3 regions of the Glutamicibacter sp. MCAF14 genome follow, and region 2 is predicted to be linked to each of the others. Evidence: predicted binding sites of a transcription regulator. Region 2 holds the regulator's gene; each other region holds the start of a gene.

The links. The regulator LexA, encoded in region 2, represses DNA repair genes until DNA is damaged. The targets are predictions, from matches to a motif close to TCGAACANNTGTTCGA.
Region 1: the regulator LexA is predicted to act here: its motif matches at 3,690-3,705, upstream of AB4Y71_RS10915 (DUF6504 family protein).
Region 3: the regulator LexA is predicted to act here: its motif matches at 5,986-6,001, upstream of AB4Y71_RS15700 (LexA family protein).

Annotation. Positions count from the first base shown of each region.
Region 1 is NZ_JBFREO010000004.1:709,101-719,546, forward strand. It holds gene AB4Y71_RS10910 (DNA polymerase III subunit alpha) at 1-3,304, opposite strand, end outside; gene AB4Y71_RS10915 (DUF6504 family protein) at 3,342-3,656, opposite strand; gene AB4Y71_RS10920 (S-(hydroxymethyl)mycothiol dehydrogenase) at 4,128-5,213, shown strand; gene AB4Y71_RS10925 (MBL fold metallo-hydrolase) at 5,213-5,842, shown strand; gene AB4Y71_RS10930 (hypothetical protein) at 5,939-6,451, shown strand; gene AB4Y71_RS10935 (SOS response-associated peptidase) at 6,448-7,176, opposite strand; gene AB4Y71_RS10940 (glutaredoxin domain-containing protein) at 7,304-7,582, shown strand; gene AB4Y71_RS10945 (lipoate--protein ligase family protein) at 7,638-8,375, opposite strand; gene AB4Y71_RS10950 (uridine kinase family protein) at 8,471-9,085, shown strand; gene AB4Y71_RS10955 (thioesterase family protein) at 9,082-9,900, opposite strand; gene AB4Y71_RS10960 (helix-turn-helix domain-containing protein) at 9,974-10,446, opposite strand, start outside.
Region 2 is NZ_JBFREO010000003.1:38,918-49,363, reverse strand. It holds gene hflX (GTPase HflX) at 1-168, shown strand, start outside; gene AB4Y71_RS05630 (ATP-dependent DNA helicase) at 161-2,155, shown strand; gene AB4Y71_RS05625 (glycoside hydrolase family 76 protein) at 2,294-3,349, shown strand; gene lexA (transcriptional repressor LexA) at 3,406-4,125, opposite strand; gene AB4Y71_RS05615 (LysM peptidoglycan-binding domain-containing protein) at 4,383-4,736, shown strand; gene AB4Y71_RS05610 (histidinol-phosphate transaminase) at 4,818-5,924, shown strand; gene hisB (imidazoleglycerol-phosphate dehydratase HisB) at 5,947-6,567, shown strand; gene hisH (imidazole glycerol phosphate synthase subunit HisH) at 6,568-7,203, shown strand; gene AB4Y71_RS05595 (hypothetical protein) at 7,206-7,355, shown strand; gene priA (bifunctional 1-(5-phosphoribosyl)-5-((5-phosphoribosylamino)methylideneamino)imidazole-4-carboxamide isomerase/phosphoribosylanthranilate isomerase PriA) at 7,383-8,120, shown strand; gene AB4Y71_RS05585 (SseB family protein) at 8,344-9,225, shown strand; gene AB4Y71_RS05580 (MFS transporter) at 9,267-10,446, shown strand, end outside.
Region 3 is NZ_JBFREO010000009.1:32-7,978, reverse strand. It holds gene AB4Y71_RS15720 (hypothetical protein) at 1-53, opposite strand, end outside; gene AB4Y71_RS15715 (site-specific DNA-methyltransferase) at 242-2,218, shown strand; gene AB4Y71_RS15710 (DEAD/DEAH box helicase) at 2,215-4,809, shown strand; gene AB4Y71_RS15705 (hypothetical protein) at 4,974-5,897, shown strand; gene AB4Y71_RS15700 (LexA family protein) at 6,077-6,448, shown strand; gene AB4Y71_RS15695 (Y-family DNA polymerase) at 6,430-7,743, shown strand; partial or broken gene AB4Y71_RS15690 (hypothetical protein) at 7,740-7,947, opposite strand, start outside.

The DNA.
Region 1 (10,446 bases), on a different contig from region 2:
CGGGCTGGTGCAGGTCCCAGGCGTTCAGCGCTTGCAGGGAAATGCCGCGCGGTCCGGTACGCCGGGTTACCCCGTGGATGAGCAGCATGCGGGTGGAGAAGAGCAATGGTCCTGTGCGCTGCTGGGTGTCGTCGAAGAAGGTGGCGTCAATGCAGCCGCTTCCGTCATCCACGGAAATGAACACCACGCGCTTGCCTCCCCGCATCGGCGGGGTCTGCGTGGCAACGCGTACCCCGGCAACGAGCACCTCGGTTCCGTTGCGCAGGTGCAGCAGCTCGGCCGCTTGCGTGATGGTCAGGTGGGCTAGGCGTTGGCGGTATGAGGTGATCAGGTGCTCGCTGGCATCCAGATGCATCAGGTCCAGTTCGTTGCGCACGATATCTGCCGGGTCCAACTGCTTTCCGGTTTCGGCAATATGCTCGATTCGTCCGAGGTCCAAGGCAAGCTGGCCGGGTCCGGGGCGGTATTTGGCCGGCAGGGAGCTGTGCGACATGGATTGGGTGTGGGCGATCGTGTCAGCGCGCGAGGTTCCTGTCAGCAGGGAATCGAACACTCCGAGTGCTGCAAGGTTCTGGTAGGTGCGCCGGGACAGCCCTGCACGGGCGCGGACATCGGCCAGGTGCTCATAGGGTTGTCCGGCAACCAGTCGCTGCACTTCGCGTTCGCTCATCTGGTGGATGTCGCGGAAGGCCAGGCGGATGCCGTAGCGTCCGGGGCGCTGGGATCCAACGGCGCGAGGTACCGCAGGCACAGCAGCCGGAGCATGTTCGAAGATGCGTTCGACTCGATAGTGCCCGGTGGAGCGGTTGATATCCAGCGGAAGGATCGGAACGCCCATGCGCCGCGCTTCAGAGACCAGCAGCCGCTTGGGATACATCCCCGGGTCATGTTCCCAGATCCCGGCAAGGAAGGCCTCGGGGTGATGGGCCTTGAGCCAGGCAGAATGGTAGGTGGGTACGGCAAAGGCCGCCCCGTGGGCCTTGCAGAAGCCGAAGGAGCCGAAGCCGGAGAGCACCTCCCATACCTTGTCGATGGTTTCCTGGGCATAGCCGCGCTTAGCCGCTTCGGTGCGCACATAGCGTTCCACTGCGGGTTCCTTCTCGGGGTCCCCCAACAGACGCCGGTAGACATCAGCCATGCCCAGCCCGCAACCGGTGAGCACATGCAAGATGCGCAGCACCTGCTCATGGAAGACTGTCACCCCGTGGGTTTCGGCGAGCGCGGGAATCAAATCCGGGTGCAGGTATTGGGCGGGAGCGAATCCGTGGCGGTGCTCCAGGTAGGGCTTGACCATATTCGATTGCATGGGACCTGGACGGAACAGGGAGATGTCGATGATCAGGTCGTTGAATTCGCGCGGGGCGAGCTTGCCGACCAGTTCGCGCTGCCCTGGGGATTCGATCTGGAAGCAGCCCAGCGTATGGGTGGAGCGGATCAATTCGAAAGTCGGTTCGTCATCCAGCGGCACCCGGGCCAGGTCGATCACCCCGGTGGCGGAAATGTAGCTGTCATCGACATGCCCTCCGGCGCGGGCCGCTGACCGCTTGTCCGGGTGCATCCGGGCGATCTCCTCCAGCGTGTAGGCGATGGCCGATTGCATGCGTACCCCCAGCACATCCAGCTTGATCAGCCCCATGAGGTCCATGTCGTGCTTGTCGAACTGGCTCATCTGCAGCCCAATGCCCGAGGGCTGGACAGGGGTGCGGTCCAGCAGGGACGCATCGGAGAGGATCACCCCGCAAGGGTGCATGGAGATATGCCGGGGCAGCCGGTCCAGGCGTTCGGTGGCGTCAATGAGGATATCGAGCTGGGTGTCGTCGGTAATGCGCTCAGCCAAGGCGGCCAGTTCGGGTTTCTCGCTCAGTGCTTCACGGAAGGAGGAGGCGGAGAAACGCCAGAGCTGCTTGGCGATCTCATCCACCTGCTCTTGCTCCACCCCGAGAGCCGCTCCGGCATCGCGCACTGCTCCGCGGGCACGGTAGGCGTTCTGCATGCTCATCAGGCTTACCCGTTCTTCACCGAAGCTGGAGAAGATCTCGCGGTAGATCTCGTGGCGGCGTGCGGATTCCACGTCAATGTCGATATCCGGCAAGGTGGTACGGGTATCGGAGAGGAAGCGTTCGAACACCAGGTCGTGGGCCAGCGGATTCACTTGGCTGATGCCCAGCAGGTAGTTCACCAGCGAGGAGGCACCGGAGCCGCGGGCGGCTACGCGGATCCCCATGCCGGTGATCAGCTTGACGGTTTCGGCGACAGTCAGGAAGTAGCCGGCGAAATCCAGCCGGTCGATCACCCCGAGCTCCAAGGCAAGGCGTTTTTCAACCACACTGCGCTTCTCAGCGCCCAATAGCCCAGGCACTGCCCCATGGACACGCTCGGTGAGTTCCTGCATGGCTGGGCGGCGCAGGCCAATGACCTTAGCTTCGGGAATCACCGGTTTCTTCCATCCAAGATCAGCCACCGGGTCTACTGCGGCCCATTCGGCGAGCGCTTCGGTTTCGCGCAAGAGCTGGTGCGCCCAGCTTTTTTCGGTGGCCTGCCCGATTTCCTTGGCCAGCTGGCGCATCTGCTGCGGGGTTTTCAGCCATCCTTGGCCGTTGGGCTGGCAGGAGTCCAGGTTCTTCAGGCTGTGCAGGGCGCGTGCGGAGTCCAGGATGTCTGCGGTGACCGCTCCGTCGGGGTCTACGTAGCGCACGGCATTGGTGAGCACGGCCTTGATCCCCCGCTCGTGGGCGTAGCGCAGCAAGCGGGCTGCTTCACCGAGGCTGTAGCGCGATCCTGGGCTGGAGAGATATGTGGCGATTTCCACGCGCAGCATTTTTCCCAGCCGTTTCTTCCAGCCAGCGAGCAAGGCGCGGGCTTGGGTATAGCTGCCCTTGAGGATTGCGCGGGACACGTCTGATTCGCCGCCTAGCAGGAGCACCAGGTTTCCGGCAGCAGCCAAGTGCGCCAGTTGCTCAATCCTCAGCCCCGGAACGCCATGCGCAGTACTGTGCGCGAGGGTGATAGCTCGGCATAGCGCCGCATATCCGGCACCGTTGCAGCGTCCACGGGCCAGCAGGATAATCCGCCCATGGGTGTCGCCGTGGGTATCGAGCACCGCAAGGTTCACTCCGAGAATCGGGTCCAGTCCTTCTGCCATGCACGCCGCCACATGCTTGACCGTTCCATAGAGTCCATCGCGGTCGGTGAGCGCGAGCATCTGCGCGCCCTGCGCCTTGGCCGCCTGGGCCAGCTGCTTCGGGTGCGAGACCCCGTAATGGGCACTGTAGGAAGAACTGACGTTCAGGTGGGTGAAGCTCATGGAGGTCCTTCGAAGATATGTTCGCCTTCCCGCGTTCTCAGGCGCTGCGGGCCAGGGTTTGGTGCACTCGCACCAGTCGCCACCGTTGGGTTTGCGCATCGAAGCTCACATCAACACTGTGCACCTCTTGGGATCCGCGCACCGCAACCAGCTGCAGGCGCCACATCTCATAGTCGGCAATTCCAGCACCAATGCCGCGCGGGATCCGCAGGTTCTCGTCCCACCATTTGCGGCGTTCGAACCAACGCTGAGGTTCGGCAACCAGACGGTAGTCCCGCCCCCGCCATTTCACGCGCAACGGCATTCCATCCGTTGCGCGAGCAACCTCGATCGACTCGGTGAATATCCCCACGAGCGCACTCCTTACTAGGTGAATCCATTATATTCGAACATGTGTTCGAACGATAGTTACACTAGTCAGTTGCACCGACAGTTAGATGCGCGCTCGATACTCGCAAGGAAACTCCGACCGAGGGAGGGAAGCTGAATCTGACCTGCCGAGGCTCGCAGCTGCGCAAGGCTCAGTGCGTAAACCCGGCGGAACGCTGCACTCCAAGACGTTGGCATGGGCACGCTATGAAAGACGCTGACTCAAGGCAAACTTCGTGCGGGCGATCAGCTCCGCTGCCGGTGCTACTCTCTTGCTTGCCGGAACCTGATGCCGCATGCGTCATATTCAACGCCGGTGGAACCCGCCAAAACCCTGACCGAATTGGCCGTGCGCGAAACTTCCTGCGTCATGGGTCGCCCAATACTCGATTAGCGCGCGGCACACCGATAGTATCGAGACAGTAACAGCCGATACTTTCAGGAGCTTATTTCCATGTCCCATAAGGTCAAAGCCGTCATTTCGCGCGCTAAGGACGCACCTGTAGAGGTCGTCGACATCATCGTCCCGAATCCAGGACCCGGAGAAGTCGTCGTTGACGTGCTGACCACAGGCGTCTGCCACACCGACCTGCACTACAAGCTCGGCGGCATCGGCGATGAATTCCCGTACCTGCTGGGCCACGAGTCCACCGCAGTAGTCAGCGAGATTGGCGAGAACGTCACCAACGTCAAGGTGGGCGACCGCGTCATCCTGAACTGGCGCGCAGTGTGCGGCCAGTGCCGCGCGTGCGCCAAGGGCGAGCCGAAGTACTGCTTCAACACCTTCAACGCCACCCAGAAGATGACCCTGGAAGATGGCACCGAGCTCTCACCTGCACTGGGCATCGGGTCCTTCGCCGAGAAGACCCTGGTCCACGCAGGCCAGTGCACCATCGTTGACGAAGATGCCGATCCAGCTGCCGTAGGCCTGCTCGGTTGCGGCATCATGGCCGGCATCGGTGCCGCCATCAACACCGGCGAGATCAAGCGCGGCGAGTCCGTAGCCGTGATCGGTTGCGGTGGCGTGGGCGCTGCGGCAATTGCCGGCGCACAGCTGGCCGGGGCGACCACCATCATCGCGGTGGACGTGAACTCGGACAAGCTGGAAGGCGCCAAGAAGTTCGGCGCCACCCACACCGTGGATTCCTCCAAGGTCGATGCAGTTGAAGCCATTCAGGAACTGACCGGCGGCTTCGGTGCCGACGTCGTGATCGACGCAGTGGGCCGCCCGGAAACCTACAAGCAGGCCTTCTACGCCCGCGACCTTGCCGGCCGCGTCGTGCTGGTGGGCGTGCCTACCCCGGAAATGAAGCTCGAGCTGCCACTGCTCGATGTCTTCGGCCGCGGCGGTTCGCTGAAGAGCTCCTGGTACGGCGACTGCCTGCCGAGCCACGACTTCCCGATGCTCGTCGAGCAGTACAAGCTGGGCCGCCTGGATCTGGATTCCTTCGTCACCGAGCGCATCAAGATCGATGAAATCGAAGAAGCGTTCAAGAAGATGCACGAAGGCACCGTGCTGCGTTCGGTGGTGGAGCTCTAATGACCGCCCGCATTGAAAACGTCGTCACCTCCGGCACCTTCTCGCTGGATGGCGGCACGTGGGATGTCGATAACAATGTCTGGATCATCGGCGATGATTCCGAGGTCATGGTGATCGACCCGGCCCACGATGTTGGCAAGATCCGCGAGGCTGTCGGTGAACGCGAAGTGATGGCCGTGCTGCTCACCCATGGACACGATGACCACATTCGTGCCGCCGGAGAATTCGCAGATGCCGTAGACGCTCCGCTGTTCTTGAACCCGGAAGACCGCATGCTTTGGGAAGCTGTCTACCCGGAGCGCGACGTGGACGCAGAAATCAGCGAAGGCGACACCTTCACCATCGCCGGTACTACGCTCACCGCCCTGCACACCCCTGGGCACTCGCCTGGTTCCACCTGCTTCTACGCAGAAGACCTGGGCGTGCTGTTCAGCGGTGACACGCTGTTCAACGGCGGCCCTGGCGCTACCGGCCGCAGCTACTCCAGCTTCGAGACGATCGTTGAATCGATCCGCACCAAGCTGCTGGATCTGCCAGGCGAAACCGTGGTCAACACCGGCCATGGCGATGCCACCACGATCGGTGCCGAAGCACCGAATCTGGATGAATGGATCAAGCGCGGTCACTAAGCACCACGCATCGAGCGGCAGCAGGCCTTTAGGGCCGGCTGCCGCTCGTGTTTAAAGTTGATGCGCAAAACATCTGATGATGGCAAGATTAAATACATGCCTTCAGATAAACGCTACAAGTCCGCCGCTGCCTTATTCCTGGGCGCGGCAGTATTCATCATCGTCGGCATCGTCGTGCTGTGGTGGGACAGTCAGCAAGAAGTAGTTTTCTACTCTGGATCCTATGTACCGCTGGTCGAAGACTCTGAAATCTACTTTGGCCCGGGTCCCACCGAAGTTCTCGGTTGGGTGCTGGCTTTGCTCGGCGTTGGAGCGCTTGGGGTTGCCAGCGGCTTATCGCTTCGCCAGCTCACGCGGTTCAAGGCCTGGTTCCTGATCGCCGGATTATTGCTGGCAGCTGGTGGTATCGCAGCACTGGTATGGGACTACAACCAGGTTCGAACCTTCGGCTGGTTCGCCTATGCGCCGCTGAGCGAAGCGGAATTCGCTCCGGCCAGCATGGCCAGCGTCATGGGAAAGCTGGGGCTTGTGGCAGGAACCTTGCTGGCCAGCAGCTATCTGGGATTCCGGTACCATTCCAAGCCCAACGGCTCAGCCATCCGAGGCTAGAACAATGAGTTGCTGTGCTCTTCGATGAGCTCGGGAGAATTATTGCGCACGTTGCCCACTGCGGTATCGACCTCATGCATTCTCCAAGTGGAAGCCACATCAAAGGCTTGGGCACGGATCTGTTCAATGAGCCCTTCGCCGTCTTCTTCGGCGGGGTTCAGCCAGCGGCCCATCATCTCCTGATCCAGCGGAATCGGCAGACGATCATGCAGGCCAGCTAGTTCACCGAGCACTCCGGGTTCTTCTGCCGATGGTGAGTCCATGGTCATGATCGAGGTCGACAGGACCCAGGCGCCGTCCTCGTCTTTCCACCATTCATAGAGTCCGGCGAAGAAGATCAGCTTCCCATCCTCGCGATGCACGTAGAAGGGACGCTTCTTGCTGCCTTCTTTCTTCCACTCGTAGTAGCCTTGCACCGGCACGAGCGCACGACGCTTCTTCACCGCCGAACGGAACGTCGGCTTGGTGCTGGCCGTCTCGCTGCGTGCGTTGAAGGCACGCACGCCTACGGACAGTTCCTTGGCCCAGCCTGGCACCAAGCCCCAGCGGGCCACGTGAATCTGGCGATGCAGCTCATCGTCGATCAGCCGCTCGAGCACGATCGGCACGTCGGTGGTCGGAGCGACGTTCCACGACTGCCGCAGTTCCAGGTTGGCGTCGGCTTCTGCCTCGGCCTCGGCTACCAGATCGCCGATGGCCTTGGCCATCACATACCGTCCGCACATCGCCTGCCCCTTAAGCTTGGACCTCTAGGAAAATCTGCTCCCAGTCTAGCGAGCGGGCGCAAAGAAATCAGTGAACTTTTTCCGCCTACCGGGGAACAAAGCGAACAGTGCTGCCGTTACACCAAGTATGAGCAACGAATTGAACCTTGACCAGTATGTACCCGCTGCAGGCGGAGTCACCATGTTCACCACCAGCTGGTGCGGCTACTGCCGCAACCTCAAGCGTCTGATGGATCAGAAGGGTGTTGCATACACCGAGGTGAACATCGAGGAAGTTGAAGGCACGGCAGAGATCGTCGAGTCCTTCAACAACGGCAACCAGACCGTACCAACCCTGATCTTCCCTGACGGCACCGCAGCGACCAACCCACGCATCGAAGAGGTCGTTACACGCGTCGGCGCCTAGTCCCTTCACCAATGAATCGGCACCTGCTGGTGCCGATTCATTGCTTTAAGCCCGGTTAGAGCCCAATCAGCGTGGCGTGCTCACGGTATTCTTCGAGCAACGCAGCACTAAACGCTTCGGTGGTAACCCCGGTAAGCAGATCATTGGCCGCGCCTACCGTCGTTGGATCCATCGCCACGCCCATGGCCTGGTAAACCCCGTCCAGCACCTGGCGCAGCGAGGCGGAACCCTCCACCACGAATACCGAGGAGAACAGCCACGCGCCGGAAACCACACGCTGGGCCGTGCCGACCAGTTTCACCGGAAATTTTCGCGGCGAACTCTCATCGGGGGTTCCGTGAACCGAATGATCCCCGGGGCAGTATTCCCCCGGAATTGGCCCCACCTGCGCATTGACGCCAACTCGCTGGAAAGCATTGGCATACAGCTGCGCGAAAGTTTCAAAACGGATCTGCTGGCGCATCACCGAACCATCCTCAGGCTCAATGTGATCGACGATCAAGGTGCCACGGTGATAGGCCGCAGCCCGACCGCCAGCTTTGCGTACCAAGGGCGCGAAGCCGTGCTGTTGGGCAACTTCTCTCGCCGCTTCGTATCCAGCCAGTCGTACATCTCGCTGGCCGAAAGCCAAGGTGGGGTCCGGCCGGTAAATCCGGAGCAAGGCTCCACGCTCGCCGGATTGCACTTGCCTCAGCAGCTGCACCCCGCGTTCCAAATCAGCCGACGGGTCACCGCTAGGATCTTCGATCACTACTGACAACGGCTTATCTGACTGGGGATTCCACAAACTCATAAAACTGAGTCTAATTCAGCATTTGGTCCCAGATGGATTAGATGTCACAGCACTTGACTGCCCCTGCCCAGCTTTTCTGGGCCATAATAAAAAGCGTGCCAAATTCTTCGACCCCTGTCATCCTGATCGGCGGACCTTCAGGTTCGGGCAAGTCCTACCTCGCCTCGCGATTCGGCCGACCCCACCTGCCGCTTGATGAGTTCTACCGCCAGATCAGCGAAGACGGGGAATCCTTCGCCTTCCCGCGAACTGCATACGGTGAGATCGATTGGGATCATTCAGCGACCTGGAACAAGGAAGCCGCGCTCCAGGCCATCGATGATCTGCTGGAGCACGGCACCACAATGGTGCCTAACTACTCGATCGCTACCTCAAGCTACGACGGGCACCGGGAAATCACCTGTATCGGTGGTCCCATCGTGGCCGAAGGCATCTTCCTCTACGAGATCCTTGAGCCATTACGAGCCAAGGGACTGAACGTTCAGGCCTACTATGTCGATGAACCTGCACTAGTCACCGCACTTCGCCGCTTTGTCCGCGACGTGGCGCAGCGCCGCAAGCCAATCCTGTTCTTGATCAAGCGCGGCTACGCACTTTTCCAAGCCCACGGAGCAGACCGGGAAAAGTACCGCCAACGCCAGTTCATTTTGAAGTCGAAACCCGAATTGAAGAAGCTTCTGGCTGGGCTGCATACCTCGGCACCGAATTAGCGAGAACGCACCGTCAAGATCTGTTCAGCGCGCCCGAAAGGGCCAGTGGCATCGTGCAATACCGTCGAGGTCAGGCCGATTCCATCAGTACCGAAGCTCTGCTGGACTTCAAGCCCCAGCCACTTGCCGACAGGCCGCCGGTACATGTGGATTTGCAGGTCCACATTCGGATAGATCCAGGTTCCCTCGCTAGGATTCACCCGGGGCACCACTCCATTAGCGGTGTCGATCATTCCCACAAGGCTGGACATGTCGCTCGCATCGTTGGTGTCAACCAGGGCATAGGGAGTTCGCAGCCACGCGAAACCGCGTCCTGGACGGAGCTGCTCATTGGCACGCATCTCGATGGACTTGATGTAGCCGCCGGGCCATTGCTCGCTGATAGCTTGGACAGCACAGGTTTCAGGACCGGGAATTGACCGGTCCTCGATCCCAGCTACTTCGTTGGTGTCGGCCGTGATAACTCGCCACGCGCGGGCCACAATGCTTGTGCGTCCCTTGGCCGTCATTTCAGCTTCGATCAGCTCAATGGTGCGGCCAGGGCGGACCATGCGTGTGGTGATCTCAAATTCTCCGGCGTGAATCAAACCGTGAATCTCATAGCTGATCCGGGCGATGCGCATATCTTCGCGAGGCTCGAAATTTTCCAAGGCGTAAGCCAAAATTCCCGAAGCAGGCCCCATGTGCTGTTCGTGCGGGTTCCAAGCTCCTTGGGAATGCCACGATGAGCGGAAGCGTCCTTCGCCGAGGGATTCAAAATAGAAATCGCCGTCAGCCAGGACCTTTTCTAGCTCTTCATTGAGCTGGTGTGTCATCATTGCCCTCCTGGCATCACAAAGGTATTTACTCTGATCTCAGGTTATCCAATGAGTAATAGAAATCACTAAACTACTTGGCTGTGTCGTGTTCATGTGCCCGCTGACCAGCGTTATCCATAATTCCCAGCACCTCAGCTATGCCGCCAACGGCCCACAACGCATGCGGTGTCATCGTGTCGAACTGTGCCGACTGCCCTGCCTTCACGTGATAGATCCGCTCACCGAGCTTCAGCTGGATTTCACCAAGCAGCACGGTGAACCATTCCTTGCCAGGATGGATCCGCAGCTCGGTGGGCGCAGGAGCCTTTGACGGATCGAAACGCATTTTCGAAACATTGACGCCGTTAACCGCGTCTTCCGTAGAGAGCTTCCACATGGTGATTCCGGGCATCGAAATTGGCTCAGGACGAATGATGATCTGCGCTTCAGAGGTCGATACCAGCTCATCAAGACTGGTGTTCAAGGCCTTCGCAATCGGAATCAGCTGGTCCAGTGCGATACGGCGGCTGCCAGTTTCAATCCTGCTGAGCGTAGAAACGCTCA
Region 2 (10,446 bases):
CAGCTTGAGGTGCTCATTCCCTATAACCGTGGGGATTTGATCGCCAAGCTGCATCAGAGTGAATCTGAGATCTTGGAAAGCGAACATCTGGAGAACGGCACCCGACTGATCGTCAAGGTGCGAGATTCCTTTGCTGCAGAGTTGGAGACTTTCAACCTTCATGGATAAGCAAGAGCAGGCCCTGGGACTTCTAGAGGCCGCGGTCACTTCCATGGGCGGTGCCATGCGCACCGGCCAGCAGGAAATGGTCAAGCACGTTGTCAGCGCGTTGGAAGACGAGAAGCATCTGCTGGTGCAGGCCGGTACCGGAACAGGTAAGTCGATGGGCTACCTGATTCCGGCACTGGCTCATGCGCAGACCAGCGCCAAGCCAGTGATTGTCTCCACCGCGACGTTGGCGCTGCAATCGCAGATTGTTGGCCGTGACGTACCGCGATTGCTTGAATCGCTCAAGGGCAAGCTCTCGCGCCCAATGGATGTGGCCCTGCTCAAGGGCCGCTCCAATTACCTGTGCCAGTATAAGCTCGGTGGCGGGTACCCGGATGACGAGGGCACCTTGTTCTCCATGGATGAGCCAGCAGTACCTGCTGGCACCACCTACTCTCCACTGGCCAGCGAAGTGATGAAACTTCGCGAATGGGCTGAAGAGACCGAAACCGGTGACCGCGATGAGCTGGTGCCCGGCGTCAGCGACAAGGCTTGGAAACAGGTCTCGGTCTCGGCCATGGAATGCCTCGGCTCGCAGAAGTGCCCGATGGCCGGCGAGTGCTTCTCGGAAATGGCGCGCGCTCGCGCGGCCGAATCCGATGTGGTGATCACCAACCATGCGCTGCTGGCAGTTTCGGCCTTTGAAGGGCTTTCGGTCCTGCCGGACTTTGAAGTCGCGATCATCGATGAGGCCCACGAACTGCAAGATCGTGTCACCAGTTCGGTTTCTGGTGCGCTTTCTTCGCGCATGGTGCTGACCGCTGCTGGTGGAGCCAAGCGCCATTGCGGTGTCAACGTCGATGAAATGGTCAAGGCCGCCAACCGTTTGGAGAAAGCGCTGACCGGCGTGCCCACAGGCTTGCTGGAACAGGGCCTGCGCGAAGATATGGGCATTGCCCTGAACGACATTGTGGAGCAGGCCCGCTTGGCGCTGGCATTGTCCAAGCCGGAAGCCAATGCGCCGGCCGATGGCGGTCGGCAGACCGCACGCTCCCAGCTGCAAGCCGTTATGGATGATGCGATTCGCATGCTCGAATGCGAAGAGCGGCGCGAGGTCCTCTACACCACCCGTCCACGCGAATTCGTCGAAGGCCGAGGCTACGTCGAGGCTGATGAAACTCAGCCGGCCACCTTGAACGTGGCGCCACTGTCGGTAGCCGGCAAGTTGCGCGAAGGCCTGTTCGACGGACGCACGGTCATCTTGACCAGCGCCACGTTGGCCATCGGATCGCAGTTTGATTCAGTCGCAGGTTCCCTGGGCTTGATGGGTGCTGGCGCACCCTCTTGGACCGGCGTGGACGTGGGCAGTCCCTTCGATTACCCGAAGCAGGGCATCCTCTATGTCGCTAAGCACCTGCCGAAGCCCGGCCGTCAGCTAGCGGCCGAGACCTTGGATGAGATTGAAGACCTGATCAAGTCCTCGGGTGGCGGCGCCTTGGCGTTGTTCACTTCCAAGCGTTCTGCAGAAGAAGCAGCCAGCATCTTGCGCGAGCGCCTGGACGTCGAAATCTTGTGCCAGGGCGAAGCCAGCATGAAATCATTGGTCGAGCAATTCAGCAGCGAACGGGACACCTGCCTCTTTGGAACCATGACCCTGTGGCAGGGCGTGGACGTGCCCGGTGATTCGTGCCGCCTGGTGATCATCGACAAGATCCCTTTCCCGCGCCCCGATGATCCTATCTCCAAGGCCCGTTCTGAGGACGTAGCCAAACACGGTGGCAATGGGTTCATGCAGGTTGCCGCGACGCACGCGGCGATCCGCCTGGCCCAGGGTGCTGGGCGCTTGATCCGCTCGGTTGGGGACAAGGGCGTTGTAGCGATCCTTGATTCGCGGATGGCCACGGCACGGTACGGAAGCTTCTTGAAAGCTACCTTGCCACCGATGTGGCCAACGGTTGATAAGAAGGTCATCTCCGGTGTTCTCAAGCGTCTGAACCCGGGCGAATAACAGCCATTGCCAACATATGATTCTGAGCTGCCCCTGGATAAGGGGCAGCTCAAGTCATTTAACCGCCAGCGGCTTGAAGGTTTCCTGATGCGCTAATGTCGGCATTAGAAGCGATAATTCTTGAGTCGGAAAGGCGCCATGGATTCCATGCAGGTATTGGCACATCAAACCGCGATCGATACCCACGCTCGCTTTGGGTATCGCCTCATGGGGTTGCCTGGAACGTGGATTGGACGCAGCTACAGCACAGCGCAACGATTGCTCGATGGAAGCATGCTCAGCGACCTCAACGGGCTCTCGCATCCCTTCAGTGAATGGAACTACTGGTGGCAAGCTCATTACCTGGATGCCATCATCGATGATGGTTACGCGTACCTGAATGAAGGCAACGACAAGCTGGCTGGCGAAGCACTGGCCCTGGCCAACGCCTTATTGCGTGGCATCCACCTGCGGAACTTCGGGGTCCTGCCCAACTATTTTTTCGACGATATGGCATGGCTGGCCCTGGCCAGCGAACGCTTGGTTCGGTTCACCCATGAGGCGTCCGGTAAGAAGAACAAGCATGCACAGCTGGCAGTGCGAGTGCTGGGCAAGCAGCTTCATCAAGGCAAGGATGATGTACTGGACGGTGGCCTGTACTGGTCCAGGAAGCGGGACTTCAAAAACACGCCCGCTAACGCGCCAGCGGCATTGTTCTTCGCCCGTACTGGACAGAAGGAAATCTCGCGTGAGCTTCTGCAATGGCTGGAAGCTAAGCTGTTCAGCTCTGAACACGGACTGTACTTGGACGGACTGCGGATAAATGAACGCGGACACCGGCTGGAACCAGCGGTCTACAGTTATAACCAGGGAACCGTCCTTGGTGCATTGCTTGAGCTCGGCGAACCTGCGGACCTGGCTCATGCCCAGGTGCTGATCAAAGCGACCGCGCAGTCCCTGGCCTCGGAATCAGGGGTGCTGGCATTCAACCATGGAGGAGATGGCAACCTGTTTGCGGGGATCCTCTGCCGCTATCTGGCTCTTGCCGCCACCGATGAGCGGTTGGAGGCCTCTAGCCGAGACACCGCCAAGACGCTGGTCATGGCGACCGCGCATCATCTAAAAGACCAAGAGCCACGCCGGCTTTCAGCAGCAGTGCAGCGTTGGATGATCTTCTGCGCCGCGGCCGGCCTCGAATCAAGCACTGGGCGCTAGCGCATTAAACGAAGATTGCGCTGGTGCCAAGCACCAGCGCAATCGAGGGGCAACTATTAGAGTGAGCGCATGACGGAGACTACACGTCCCATGATGGTTGCTGCATCGCCCAAAATTGGTTCGTAGCGCGAGTTTTGCGGAAGCAACCACGTATGCCCATCGCGCTGGCGGAACGTCTTGACCGTGGCTTCTTCGTCGAGCAGTGCTGCGACGATATCCCCGTTGTCTGCCGTCTGCTGGCGACGGACAACTACCCAGTCGCCATCGCAAATCGCAGCGTCAACCATTGAATCGCCGGATACCTTGAGCATGAACAATTCGCCATGTCCAACGAGCTGACGAGGCAACGAGAAAACATCTTCGACGGATTGTTCGGCCAGGATTGGGCCACCAGCGGCAATGCGACCTACCAGCGGGACCATGGTGGTGTCAGCGGAAGTGCTCAGCTCAATGATCTTGGCGTCTTCGTTGATGACTGGCTCTGCTGGTTTCGAAGCTTCAGCAGCCTCTGAATCTTCGGCCAGCTGCAGCGGGAGCAGGATTTCCATGGCGCGCGGACGGCGTGGATCGCGACGGATGTAGCCCAGCTTTTCCAACTGGCTCAGCTGGTGAGTCACGCTCGAAAGGCTCTTGAGGCCAACTGCGTCGCCAATCTCACGCATCGATGGTGGATAGCCGTTCTTGCCGATAGACCGCTGGATCGTCTCCAGGATCTTCTTTTGGCGAATCGTCAGCGAACGTGCATTCGATCGGGGAGTGCGTTGTGAAGCTGACATGAGATTTTGCCTTCCCTAGCAAATATTCGAAAGTTCGTAAGTCCAAACTGTCGGAGCTAGATGGTGTGATGTTTTCATTGCTCGTCTACTTCGAAATCTTAGTAGATAAGCGAGCTTCTTTCAAAGATTTGTTCGAAAACTTCTGGACAAGTTCTGCAAACCTCTGTTAGAACAGATATACGAAGTTAGAACAAGTTTTCGAATCGATAGTTTCGAATACACATTCGCATCACTTGAATTTTTGAGGAGACAAAGTCATGGCAACCGTCGCACTTGACTCAAATCAGACCCAGACGCCACTAAAGATCCGCATCAACCGCCGCGGATGGGCCGTGCTGGTTGGACTGCCTATTTTTGCACTCACCGTCGCAGCAGCGTTCTTCATCGCAATGTTTTCTTCCGACGCGCATGCTGCAGCGAACACTCCGGCGGGAATCGAAACCGTGGACGTCACCGTTATTCCAGGAGATACCCTGTGGAGTCTGGCCCGGGAATACGCCACTGGCTATGACATAACCTCCGCGGTCGACCACATCGCAGAATTGAACGCGTTGAACAGCAGCGAAATCCAGATCGGCGAGACCTTGTCCATTCCGGTCCTCGCTGGCTAGCTTGCACCACCTGCCTCAGGTTTGTTACCTGCCCTCGTAGCGGATTCACCTGCAGGCACACTGCGCACGTAGACTTGATGCGTGAATGACCGCAGTGAACTTTTGAGTCAGCTGCCCTTGCGTGAGAATCTCCGCGGGCTATCCCCTTATGGCGCACCACAAATTGATGTGCCCATTCAGCTGAACGTCAACGAGAACACCCATCCGTTGCCACCAACAGTCGTAGACGCCATTTCCCAAGAAGTGGCCAAGGCTGCGGCAACGTTGAACCGCTACCCGGACCGCGAATTCACCGAACTGCGTGAATTGCTCGCCGATTACCTGGGGCATTCGCTGACCAAGGAAAATATCTGGGCTGCTAACGGCTCCAATGAAATCCTTCAGCAAATCCTGCAAGCCTTTGGCGGTCCTGGCCGTTCGCTGATGAGCTTCGCTCCTACCTACTCCATGTACCCACTGCTTGCTAGTGGAACAGACACGTCTTACATTGCCGGAACGCGCGCTGCAGATTTCACCCTGTCCGCTGAATCCGCGGCCGCACAGGTGCGCGAGCACAAGCCGAATATCGTATTTCTCTGCTCGCCCAACAACCCCACCGGCACGGCGCTTGGCCTGGACGTCATCACCGAAGTGTATGAAGCCCTGAGCGAGCATGACGGCGTGCTGATCGTCGACGAAGCCTACGCAGAGTTCTCATTGGCCAGCACCAAATCCGCACTGACCTTGCTCGATGGCCGCCAGCGTTTGATCGTCTCGCGCACCATGTCCAAAGCCTTCGGGCTGGCCGGCGCACGCGTAGGCTATTTGGCTGCAGCTCCTGAAGTTACTGACGCGATCCGGTTGGTGCGGTTGCCGTACCACCTCTCGGCAGTTACCCAAGCGACCGCCATTGCCGCGTTGAAGAACATTGAGCTGTTGCTGGCCCAAGTTGAAGACATCAAGTCGCAACGCGACCGTATTGTCACCCGACTGAAGGAACTTGGCCTCAAGCCTTCGGTCTCCGATTCCAATTTCGTGTTCTTTGGTGGTGTTGAAGATCCCCATGCTATTTGGGAAGGGCTGTTGGAAGCCGGCATCATCATCCGCGACAATGGAATCCCGGGAACCCTGCGCGTCACTGCAGGAACCGAATCCGAAACCACAGCCTTCTTAGAACGGCTTGCCGAACTGCTCGGCTCACAGAAGTAATCCAAGACAAGCGAAGGAAGACATGTCTGCCGAATTGATTGGTGCACGCCGCGCCCGCATGGAACGCGTCACCAGCGAATCGTCCGTATTCGTTGAACTGGACCTCGATGGTACCGGTGTCTCTGAGATCAGCACCTCGGTGCCGTTCTATGACCACATGCTGACTGCGCTATCCAAGCATTCGCTCATCGACCTCACCGTGCGCGCCACCGGTGATACCCATATCGATGTTCACCACACGGTTGAAGACACTGCCATCACCATTGGTGAAGTATTGCGCGTTGCACTTGGCAATAAGGCCGGCATCCGCCGCTTCGGCACCTCCTATGCGCCACTGGATGAAGCACTGTCCCGCTCGGTCGTCGACGTGTCGGGCCGCCCATACCTGGTGCACTCCGGTGAACCAGCAGGCCAGGAATATCACCTGATCGGCGGTCACTTCACTGGTTCGATGACCCGTCACGTCTTTGAAGCCATCACCTTCCACGCGCAGATCTGCGCGCACATCGAGGTGCTCTCGGGTCGCGATCCGCACCATATCGTCGAAGCGCAGTTCAAGTCCTTTGCCCGCGCCCTGCGCGAAGCAGTAGAGCGCGATGAGCGCATGGGCGACAAGATCCCATCCACGAAGGGTGCCCTGTAAGTGGAAAAGAAAACTGTAGTTGTTCTGGACTACGGCTCAGGCAACGTGCGCTCGGCCGTGCGCGCTTTGGAAGCTGCCGGTGCCGAAGTGGAATTGACCGCTGATCCAAAGAAGATTGTGGCTGCCGACGGGCTGGTCGTTCCCGGCGTGGGCGCGTACGCCTCGGTGATGGAACAGCTGACAGAAACCGGTGCGCTGCGCTGGATTGGCCGCCGTATCGCTGGCGGCTTGCCGGTACTGGGCATTTGCGTCGGCCACCAGGTCTTTTTCGAAGAAGGCGTGGAGCACGGTGTGAAAACCGAGGGCATTGGAGAATGGCCAGGCAAAGTCGAACGACTGCAGTCCGAGGTCATCCCGCACATGGGCTGGAACACCGTACGCCCTCCCGAAGGCTCCAAGCTCTTTGCTGGCATCGAAGATGAACGATTCTATTTCGTGCACTCCTACGCCGTGCTGCAGTGGGCATTCGATGTCACCCAGCCAGCGATGACCCCACCGCAGGTGACCTGGTCAACGCATGGCACGCCGTTCGTGGCAGCCGTTGAGAACGGCCCGCTTTCGGCGGTGCAGTTCCACCCTGAGAAGTCCGGCGATGCTGGAGCTCAGCTGCTTCGCAACTGGTTGGGGACGCTCTAAAGATGTGGACCCTAATTCTGGGCGTTGTCGGTGCCTTCCTCGCAGGTGGAGCGATCTCGCTTAAGAGCCAGAAAGCCCACATCTCATGGATCATCGCGTTGTGGGTGCTTGCAGGCCTGAGCCTCATCGCCGCCTGGACCTTGACCTACTAAATTCATTACTTCTTCACAAAGGACATCATGAGCGAGCAACCAATTCTCGAGCTTTTGCCTGCTGTAGATATCGCTGGCGGCCAGGCAGTACGCCTGGTTCAGGGCGAAGCCGGTTCGGAAACCGGATACGGCGATCCGCTGGAAGCGGCGCTTTCGTGGCAGAACGCCGGAGCAGAATGGCTGCATCTGGTTGACCTGGACGCGGCCTTTGACCGTGGCAGCAACGTGGACATTGTCCAGCGCATCGCCAAGGAACTGAACATCAAGGTCGAGCTCTCCGGCGGCATCCGCGACGATGCTTCTTTGGATCGGGCACTTGAATTCGGCGCAACCCGAGTCAACCTTGGTACCGCAGCACTGGAAAACCCTGAATGGACCAAGCAGGCCATTGCACGCCACGGCGACAAGATCGCGGTGGGCATGGACGTTCGCGGCACCACTTTGTCCGGCCACGGCTGGACCAAGGACGGCGGCGACCTCTGGGACGTGCTGGCACGCCTTGAAGATGCCGGCTGTGCCCGCTACGTCGTGACCGACGTGACCAAGGATGGCACCCTGCGCGGACCGAACGTTGAATTGTTGCGGGAGATCGCAACTAAGACGAGCAAGCCAATCGTTGCTTCGGGAGGCATCTCCTCGCTGGAGGACCTGCGCGTTCTGCGCGAACTCGTTCCAGAAGGCATCGAAGGTGCCATCATGGGCAAGGCCCTGTACTCGGGCCAGTTCACGCTGCAAGAAGCGTTGGATGTTGCCGGGCACCGCTAGGCTCCACGCAGTCTTTGGAAAAGGCGATTCAGAAGCTCACGCTTTTGAATCGCCTTTTCCTCTATGCGAAGCAGAATCGCCGTGCTCTGCCACCTAGGCAAATATCCTCACGCGTGAGCAGCGAATGGAAATCTGAAGTGCCGACGGCGGGGTGTCCAACCTCATGAACACAGTTTTAGAACTTCACTGCACCAACCTTGAAACCACAGATAGCATGGATCCTATGAGTACTGAGCAACCGCCATCTGCACCTAAACGCCATCTGCCGGGACATATCGTTGCCGCGCTGGCACAGGCAGGCTCTCAAACCGACTCAGCCGGTCAGGACTGGGAAGGCCGAGACCTCAGCGGCGAAGGCAACCCACTGCATAACTTCGACAAGGACGACGGCAAAGCCGACGCAAATGTCCTCGCCGCACTCACCGCCCTGCGTGAAGGCAGCGCGGGGGAGAGCGAAGTGCATAAATCACTGGCCAACGCCAGGGTTTTCGTCGCAGTGGTAGCTCAGCTCGGTGAAGAAGCCATGACGGAGCACGGTTTCGCATCCGATAAGGAAGCGGACATGGCCCTGGTGAAGATCAAGGCTCCAGATGGCCGTATGGCTCTGCCAATCTTCACCACTGTGGAACGTTTGCAGGCTTGGCATAAGGAAGCGCGGCCGGTAGCAGTGTATGCCCCACGCGCCGCGCTGTCTGCAGTGAGCGAAGAATGCCAGCTGCTAGTCCTTGATCCGGGAAGCGATTTCACATTCGTGCTGCGACGACCGGGGCTTTGGACCCTGGCCAAGCAGGTGGACTGGATTCCGAGCTATCAAAGCCAGCAGGTCGCTAGCCTGGTCCAAAATGCAATTGAGGATTTCAACCAGTTGCGGACCGTCAAGGTGGCCCCGGGCAAGGGAGTAGGCTCCCGAAGCAAGGACGGCCAGGTCGTCCTTGGGGGAGGTCCTGGCCCGGAGCTGAACCTGCAGCTTATTTTCGCTCCTGGCACGAGTCAGGACGATGCACGCGAAACTACTCGCGCACTACACGGACGATTGTCCCAAAACACCGAATTCGCTGAAGCAGTGGATTCTCTTGAACTCAGTTTGCACAGCGCGCCGAACTAAGCCGGCGGGCTCCTTGTGATTAGGTAAGGAACTTTCCGGGCATGAAAAGCTATTGGCAGATTTTGCGTCAACCGCAGATCTCATTGTTGTTGCTGATCGGCATGATTGCCCGCCTTCCGCACTCTGCATTGAGCATGCTGCTGCTCCTGCACCTGGTGAACAACCTCGACCAATCGTGGGTATCAGCTGGCCTGGTCACCGCGGTAATGACGCTGGGCATCGCCATTGGTGCTCCGTGGCGCGGTGCCCGGGTAGATATCTGGGGACTGCGTCGGGCGATGATCCCGTCGGTCATCGTGGAAACCCTCGTGTGGTGCACGGTGCCGCATGTTCCGCTGGTCTGGGTCTACCCGCTGGCGTTCATCGGCGGCCTTTTCGCTCTGCCGGTTTTCTCGGTAGTGCGTACCGCACTTGGCATCATGACTACCGGCGAGCAACGCCGTACCGCCTTTGCCTTGGATGCGACCGCCACCGAATTGGTCTTCATTGTTGGACCGGCCAGTGCAGGCATTGTGGCCACGCAGATCAGCAGCGTGATTGGCCTGAGCGTGATCGGTGTGACCTCTACGGTTGCGGGACTGGCGCTCATGATCCTCAATCCGCCCACGCGCAGTGATGACCCCAAGGCGCTTGCCACTCGGGCCAATGTCCACGAAGAACGCTTGGGCGCCGAAGCCAGCTTCATCGCCGCAGCGCCCATGGGCGTGCATGAAGTGGAGGGCGAGCTGATCGCGGCGGGCATGAAGTCTGCCCGCGCGAGAATCAAGCAGCGGGGCCGTGCTTTCAAGAATCGCTTCAACTGGGTCAGTGCTTCGGTGCTGGCGGTCTTCATCGCTTCGGCGGGAGCCGGCATGCTGTTGACCGGCACCGAGGTAGCCATTGTGGCTGAATTGGATGCCTCGCAGGAAAGCCACCAGCTGGGCCTGGTGTTCCTATTCTGGTGCGGTGCTTCGCTGATTGGCGGCTTGATCTACGGTTCGATGAAGCGGGTCATTTCACCACTGGTCCTGCTGCTGAGCATGGCAATTCTGACCATTCCGATGTACTTCGCTTGGGATACCTGGTCGTTGGCATTGTTCTCAGCCTTGCCAGGCTTCCTCTGCGCGCCAACCTTGTCGGCGGCTTCGGAATGGCTCACCGATCTCGTGGCCGAGAAGCGCCGTGGCGAGGCGATGGGCTGGTACGGCTCGGCAATGACCGCTGGTACCGCATTGGGTTCGC
Region 3 (7,947 bases), on a different contig from region 2:
TGTGCCCAGGCGATCGTATTTTGAGCGGTCGCGGCGATTTGTAGATGTAGCATCCGTCTATCCTAGGGGCGCGCGCTTATGACCTCTCTGAATATGGGCGTGGTCCGACTCGAAGGGCTGAAATTATGCGACATTGACCCCAGGAATCCGACAATTGATCGGCGCCCATACCTTTTGCTGATAGAAATAAAGCTAGTGTCCGTACGCGCGGCGATTTTCTAGGAGTGTCATGTCCAAAAGCATGTTCGAGGTCTACTTGAACGAGGTGACGGACGAAGGGCTCCGAGCAAAGCTCAAGGCTGAGTTCGAGCGCACCACCAAGAAGTTCGGACTCGTCTTTGAACGACACTCTCCCGAAGGCATCCGGATGCCCCAGGCCCAGGTGCGCCGAGGTCGCACAGTCATCCGCGAAGCAGACGGCACATTCCACAAGGTCCGCGCCATCAGCGGCGACTCTGTGACTCTTGCAGACGAACATGGCAACGTGTTCGAAGAGAAGCTCTCGAACGTAACGGCGGCTCGGCAGTTCGGCGAAGTGGTCTTCCCAGGTCTGAAGACTGTGGGTTCCGTACGCACCGGCAACCCCGAAGACCCCGCTCACGTGGTGATCAACGGGGAGAACTTCCACGCCCTGGAAATGCTCGGATACACCCACCCGGAATCCGTGGATCTGATCTACATTGACCCGCCGTACAACACAGGCAATAAAACGTGGCAGTACAACGACCACTACGTCGGTGAACAAGACAGCTTCAAGCATTCCAAGTGGCTGAGCTTCATGGAACGCCGACTGACGCTGGCCAAAAAACTTCTCAAGTCAACGGGCGTCATCATCGTGGCCATCGGCGACGAAGAGCACCACCGATTGCGGATGCTCATGGACGAGATCTTCGGTGACAACAACTTCATCTCCGACGTGGTCTGGCAGGGCGGCCGTAAGAACGATTCCCGCTACGTTTCCAACGGCGCAGATTACATGCTCATCTATGCGAAGAACGAACAGTCTCTACGCGAATCGGATGTGACTTGGCGCGAGAAGAAAATTGGTCTCGTCGAAGTACATGCGAAAGCTGCCGAATGCTTTCGGGTTGCGGATGGGGACGCAGTAAAAGCAACAGCGGCCTATCGGTTGTGGCTTAAGAGCAAGAGCTTGCAGGTCGACGAGGGGATTTCACGTTTCAAGAGCATTGAACCCATAACTGGTCGCCTATACAACGATGATGTGCCGCTTTCGTGGCCGGGCTCCGGTGGGCCACGCTACGACGTCCTTCACCCGATCACAAATAAGCCAGTTACTGTTCCTTCAGCCGGATGGCGCTATGCCTCCCCTTTACGAATGCAAGAGCTCATTGACGCTGGGGAGATTGCTTTTGGACCGGACGAAAAAAAAGTTCCGCGCAGGAAGTCATACCTAGACAGCGTTGAATCTCAAGTTACTTCCTCAGTATTTTCAACCAACAGGTTGGCGTCGAGTCAACATCTGCAAAAAATCTTGAATGACAGACGGTTCCCATTCCCTAAGGATCACAATGTCTTGATGAGGTGGATTGGGCTTGCCGCCCCCAAAGAAGCCGTGATTCTCGATTTCTTCGGCGGATCAGGCACGACTGCTGAGGCGGTCATACGCTTGAACGCCGAGGACCAAGGTACGCGTCAGTGCATCTTGGTCACCAACAACGAGCTGTCAGCCAAAGACGACGCCGCGCTGCGCAAAGCCGGCCATCAGCCAGGCTCCGCAGAATACGAGGCAAAGGGCGTGTTCCATCACGTCACCAAGCCCCGCATCGAGACCATCGTGACCGGTGTCCGCCAAGACGGATCTGCCTACTCAGAAAGTCTGCCAGCCAACGTAGAGTTCTTGGATCTTGCCTACCTGGAAGAGAGCCGTGTCCACGCAGCGCTGGAGTACGAGAACCTCGCACCATTGTTCTGGATGAAATCCGGCGCAGTGGGCTCAATTGTGCAGCGCACCGAGGACAGCCCAGACTACGAATGGAACGAAAAGTCCTCAATGGCGGTGCTGTTCAACGCAGGCAAAGCAGCAGAACTTGCCGAACTTCTAGCGACCAAGCCCAATCAGGTCAAACACGTCTTCATCATCACCGACTCTCCCGAACAGGGCGGCCTCGCCGGCAAAGCGTTCGGGGACGAGATAACCGTTGAGCCCATCTACGGCTCCTACCTTGACGCCTTCCAGATCAACCGGAGCGATTCGTGAACTTCACCCTTGCCGACTACCAAGCCGACGTTGTTGAGGACACCCTCAACGAAATCAGCATCGCTACCCAACGCCTCCGCTCCAACAGTGAGCGCAAGACAGCCATCGGCATCAGCGCTCCCACCGGCGCCGGCAAAACCGTGATTGCCTCGGCCGTTCTGGAGGGGCTGTTCTTCGGGACGGAAGACTCAGATCCGCGTCCGGAAACCACCGTTCTATGGCTCACCGACGACGCAGAACTCAACGAGCAGTCCCGCAAGAAGATCCAAGCCTCGTCCGACCGTATCAACATAAACATGCTCAGGACTGTCGAAGCAGACTTTGACCAGGCAGAATTCAACCCCGGCCTCGTCTATTTCCTGAACGTCCAAAAACTCGGTACCGGTGCAAAACGCCACATCCAGACCGGCGACGGGCGCCGGTATTCGCTCTGGGAAACCATCGGCAACACCATCAAACAGCGAGGCAGCGGCTTCATCGTCCTGGTCGACGAGGCCCACCGAGGAGCCACCGACCGGAGCCGGCCGACGATACTGCGCCGAATCCTCGACGGAGCCACCATCGAGGTGCCGGGAGGCAACGGCACTTTCCGCACCATCGTGAACCCGCCGGCGCCTATTGTCATCGGGTTGTCAGCAACGCCTAAGAAATTTGAGGAGGCCATGCGCGGCGCATCGGGTCGATCTCTGGTGCAGGTCGTTGCCGATGTGCAAAAGGTGCGCGCCTCCGGTCTCATCAAAGAGCGCATCAACGTCAGCTACGCGGTGGATGACCAGCCCAGTGATGACACCCTGATTCGCCAGGCTGTAGCTGACTTGGACCATTCCGACCGGCAATGGCAGGACTGGGCACGTGCCACGGGCGCTTCATCCTATCCGGTCCCGCTTCTGGCCATTCAGGTGCCTGACATGACGTCCGATGCCAAGATCGGCGAGATTGTCCAGACACTCACGGATGCCTCCGACGCTTTTGACGACGCCGATTCCGTTGCCCATTCGTTCGGTGAGCACTCACCCATCACGACCACCACCTGGTTGAGCGGTGTCGAAATGCCCAGGGTGGTCCAGTACATTGCCCCGACCTCGATCTCGCAATCGGGGAACCTGCGTGCAGTGATCTTCAAGCAGGCACTGACCACCGGTTGGGATTGCCCCCGCGCCGAGGTCATGGTGTCCCTGCGTACGGCTCAAGAGCACACGCAGATCGCCCAGCTCATCGGCCGAATGGTGCGCAACCCCTTGGCCAAGAATATCGAAGAGCCGGAGTTCGACGATCTGAATTCAGTGGATCTGTATCTGCCGCACTTCAACAAAGCTGAAGTGGCGATGGTCGTGAAATCTTTCATGGATTCGGCGGACATCGAGGTTCCGGTGCAGTTGAATCCCAAGCGCATGACGCGAAATCCGGATATTCCGACAGCAGTCTGGGACGCCATCAGCGGTCTGTCGCGGGAGCAGAAACCGGTACGCCGTTTCAGCTCGAACGTGAATCGCCTAGTGCGCCTCGGTACTCTGCTGGACAACTCCGAATTCGAGCATCCAGGTGGATCTTCCTACACCCAGGAATCGCGCGAAGTGGTCGTGGAGACCCTAGCTTCGGTGTACAGCCAGAACCGTGTTGCTATCAATAAGATTGCCGACTCGTTGCTCGAAGTGAGCTTTGAAATGGCCACGTTCGACCAGTACAGCGGTGCCAACACCGGGACCACTGCGCGTACGGCTGCTACCAGTCAGAAGAATCTGCGCCAGCTTCTGGAGGAGGCCAAACGACGGCTCCCCGACGCCGCCGCAGCCTGGTACAGCACCTCGCTGGTCATCGCCGGAGAACTGGAATGGGATGAAGTGGTTGTCCGAACAGTTGCCCTGGCACGGTCTACCGAAGCTCGGGAAGCCTTAGAATCCCAGTGCGGTGCACGCGTCGAATCTTGGCGACGGAACACGGCCGGCTCGGTGGCACGCCTGAAGCCAACACAGCGCCAAGAATTCGAGACCATCTTCGCTCCCCTCGGATCTGCACTCACCAGTACTCTCGGCATGCCCGAGACAATCTCCCAGAAAACGGAGATCCTGAACAAGGACACCGGTTTAGTCGAGGCCCTGCCGCTGTACGCGGGCCATCTCTACGCGCTGCCCGAGACCAAACTGTTCCCCGATAACTTCACCGGCTGGGAGGAAAGCGTCCTTGAAGCCGAGCAAACCTCTGACACACTGCTGGGCTGGTACAGGAACCCTGTCGGCGGAAGCCATGCACTGTCGGTTCACTATCTGGACTCCGAGGTGTCCAAAAACCTCTACCCAGACTTCCTGTTCTTCCACGATGACGGCGAGGACGGAGTAGCGATTGACCTGGTGGACCCGCACAACCACTCGCTGGCTGATACTTCACCAAAGTGGGCGGCCTTGGCCCGTTACGTCCGCGAACATGACGCTGACTTCCGTCGGGCCGCGATTGTCATCAAGAACAATGAGAGCGTTCTGCTGGCGATCCAGCTCTCCGGCCAAACCGACGACCATTTGGAGAAAAAGTTGTCCCAGGCAACGTCCAAAGAAGCCATCGAGCAACTGTTCCGTGAAGTGGGAGGAGTTTACTAAAAGATAGCGCTGGACTACCAATGAATGATTTGGATTTTCCGCCTATTTGCTTCCACCAAAAATCACAAAGAAGGTAAGCCGAACATCTAGTTGCGTGGCCTTTATAGCTATTCCTCAGTCAAGTATTGGCGAAGGACGTTTCACCCAGAAGTAGAATTCACATCATGAACATCGCCCAGTATCCGGATTTTGAATCCGATAAGTTCAAATCTCTGCGGAAAACAATAGCTTCGCTAGACACCACCAAAGCAGTACAACAAGCGATGGCCAGTTCCGGCATACTCGACTCCATGCGTGTCTCGATAGACGCCAGCAACGCAGCTCAAAGAATATTAGCCAACTCCGGAGCACTCAACTCCATGCGTGCCTCGATAGCTTCGCTAGACACCACCAAAGCAGTACAACAAGCGATGGCCAGTTCCGGCATACTCGACTCCATGCGTGTCTCGATAGACGCCAGCAACGCAGCTCAAAGAATATTAGCCAACTCCGGAGCACTCAACTCCATGCGCTCAGTCTTGGCTTCGTCAGAGATGTCTACGGTTTACACAACTTTTATCGAACAGCTGAAATCGTCCTCTATCGATGAGATGATTGACGAAATTGTTCAAGATTCGTCTGAGGCCGCCCTTGAACAACTGGGCGAACGCCAGTCTGAGACTGAACATGCTGAATCGGTTCCTGACGAGGGACGTGAATGGGTAGACCCTGTACGGCACGCAATTTTCGAAAAATCTGCTGAGTGGTCAACCAAGATTCAGAATCGATATCCGACATACAGTGATCGAGCCGTTTATGCCATCAATAAAATCGTCGAGAATTCAGTCGCCTCCCTTATCTCGCAGCTTTTGCCGGTTATACTCATCGCCTGTTTCGGAGTTGCAGGGCTAGCTGCAAGTTGCATAATTTCGGGTGCCGCTCGGTTCGTCAGTGCAGAGCAGAAGAAGAAAATGAGCCCAAATTCTAGAAGTGGAATAGGTATCGAGTGCCCAACTTGCCGAGCAATACCTAACATGTGGTGCATCACCGTACGGGGTTCCAACCCGGGAAATGCAGCCAGCAAATTGCACAAAGCCCGCACACAATAGGCACTTTATGAAACTTCCTCTAATAATGCGGAGACAGTGGTCCCCTTCTCAACCTCAAATGTCGGTCCATCCTTCTACACTCAAATATTAGAATATAGTTTCTATGATTGGGTATCATTATGAAAGTTGATCGAATACAAGTATGTGCACTGGCGTCCCCGCCGCAGCGCGTGATCGCGATGGCGCTGGACCGGGTCCCGGCCGGCTACCCCTCCCCCGCCCAGGACTACTCAGACACGAAGATCGACCTGTCAGAGATGCTGATCCGCGACCAGGTCTCCACGTTTATTGTCCGAGTTTCAGGCGAATCGATGCAGGGTGCGGGGATCAGCGATGGGGATGAGCTGATCGTGGACCGCTCCGTAAAGCCTAGAGATGGACACGTGGTGATTGCGGTGATCGACGGGGAGATGACCGTCAAACGGTTATCCACTGGCCCTGCCGGGGTGGTGCTCAAGGCTGAGAACCCGGACTATCCCGATCTGCGCGTGGCAGAACTATCGGATTTTCGGATCTGGGGCGTGGCCACCACATGCCTCCATCACCTCTAGACTCCCCCGACCCGGCACAGCGGGGCGAATACATCGCGCACGTGGACGTGAACAGCTTCTATGTCTCCTGCGAACGGGTCTTTGACCCGAAGCTCGAAACCCGCCCGGTGATTGTGCTGTCCAATAATGATGGCTGCGCGGTCGCACGCAGCAGCGAAGCCAAAGCCCTGGGCGTTGAGATGGGGGCGCCCTGGTTCAAACTCGCCGCCGACGCTGAGCGTCTCGGGCTGGTTGCGAAGTCCTCTAATTACGAGCTGTATGGGGAAATGTCGACCCGCGTCATGAAGCTTTTAGGCCGTTTCTCGGCTTGGGTGGAGGTCTATTCCATTGATGAGGCTTTCCTCGGCGTGAGCGGCACGCTGGATGAGCTGCAAGCCCTGGGTGAGCAGATCAAGGCTGAGGTGTTTCGGCTGACCGGGTTGCCGGTCTGTGTGGGCATCGCTAAAACGAAGACCTTGGCCAAACTTTCGAACCAGTGCGCCAAAAAACTCAGTGTGCTAGGCGGGGTGTGCGTGTGGGACCGCGCCCCACGGACCACCACCGAAAACCTGTTAGCCCGCCTTCCGACGGTCGAGATCTGGGGCATCGGCCCCCGGCTGACTAAACGACTGCGGGGGCTTGGGATCTGGACGGCAAAAGAGCTGCGGGATGCTGATGAGGTGCGTATCCGGGATAAGTTCTCCATTGTGCAGATGCGCACCGTTTTAGAGCTGCGCGGGATTCCCTGCATCCCGATGGAAGAAGAACGGGTGATCAAGGATCAGCTGATCTTCTCCCGCAGTTTCTCCGATCCGATCACTGATCGGGTGGGCATGGAGCAGGTGATGGGGATTTATGCGCAGCAAGCCTCGGCACGGCTGCATAAGCACCAGAAACAGGCCAAGATCCTCTCCGCGTGGGCGATGACCAGCTACTACAACCAGCACCAGGATCACCAGCCAGCGATCACGGTGAAACTGCCCGGTCCGACTGCTGATCCGGTAGTGCTCACCCGCGCAGCGAAGCAGCTACTCCCCCAGATCTTGGTCGGGGTGAAATATGCGCGGGCTGGTGTGGTGGTGATGGATCTGCAGCCGGTAGCGATGCAGGAGACATTTGACCCGTTTGTTTCGGCGCATGAGGCGAAACAGATCGGCCCGCTGATCCAGCAGATTCGTTCCGAGCACGGTGTGAAGTCCATCGGCTTAGGTCGTGCTGGACTACAGCAGGGGCCGGCGTGGGAGATGCGGCGGGAAATGATGAGCCCGCGGTACACGACCCACTGGCGTGAGCTGTTGACCGTGAAAGCCGCCTAAGGGTAGCGATGCTTATAGACGGCTATGGCCGCGCGCTTTGCACTGATACTTGCGCCGAGTCCCATGAAGCCCAGTACCCCTAGCATAACAACCAGCCCTGACCACAGCACCAAAACCCAAATACTGGGAGCCACGCCAGCGAGGCTTCCGCCCGCGAACAAAATTGCTACCCCGGCCAGAATCAAGGTGAAGGCTTTGCTTATT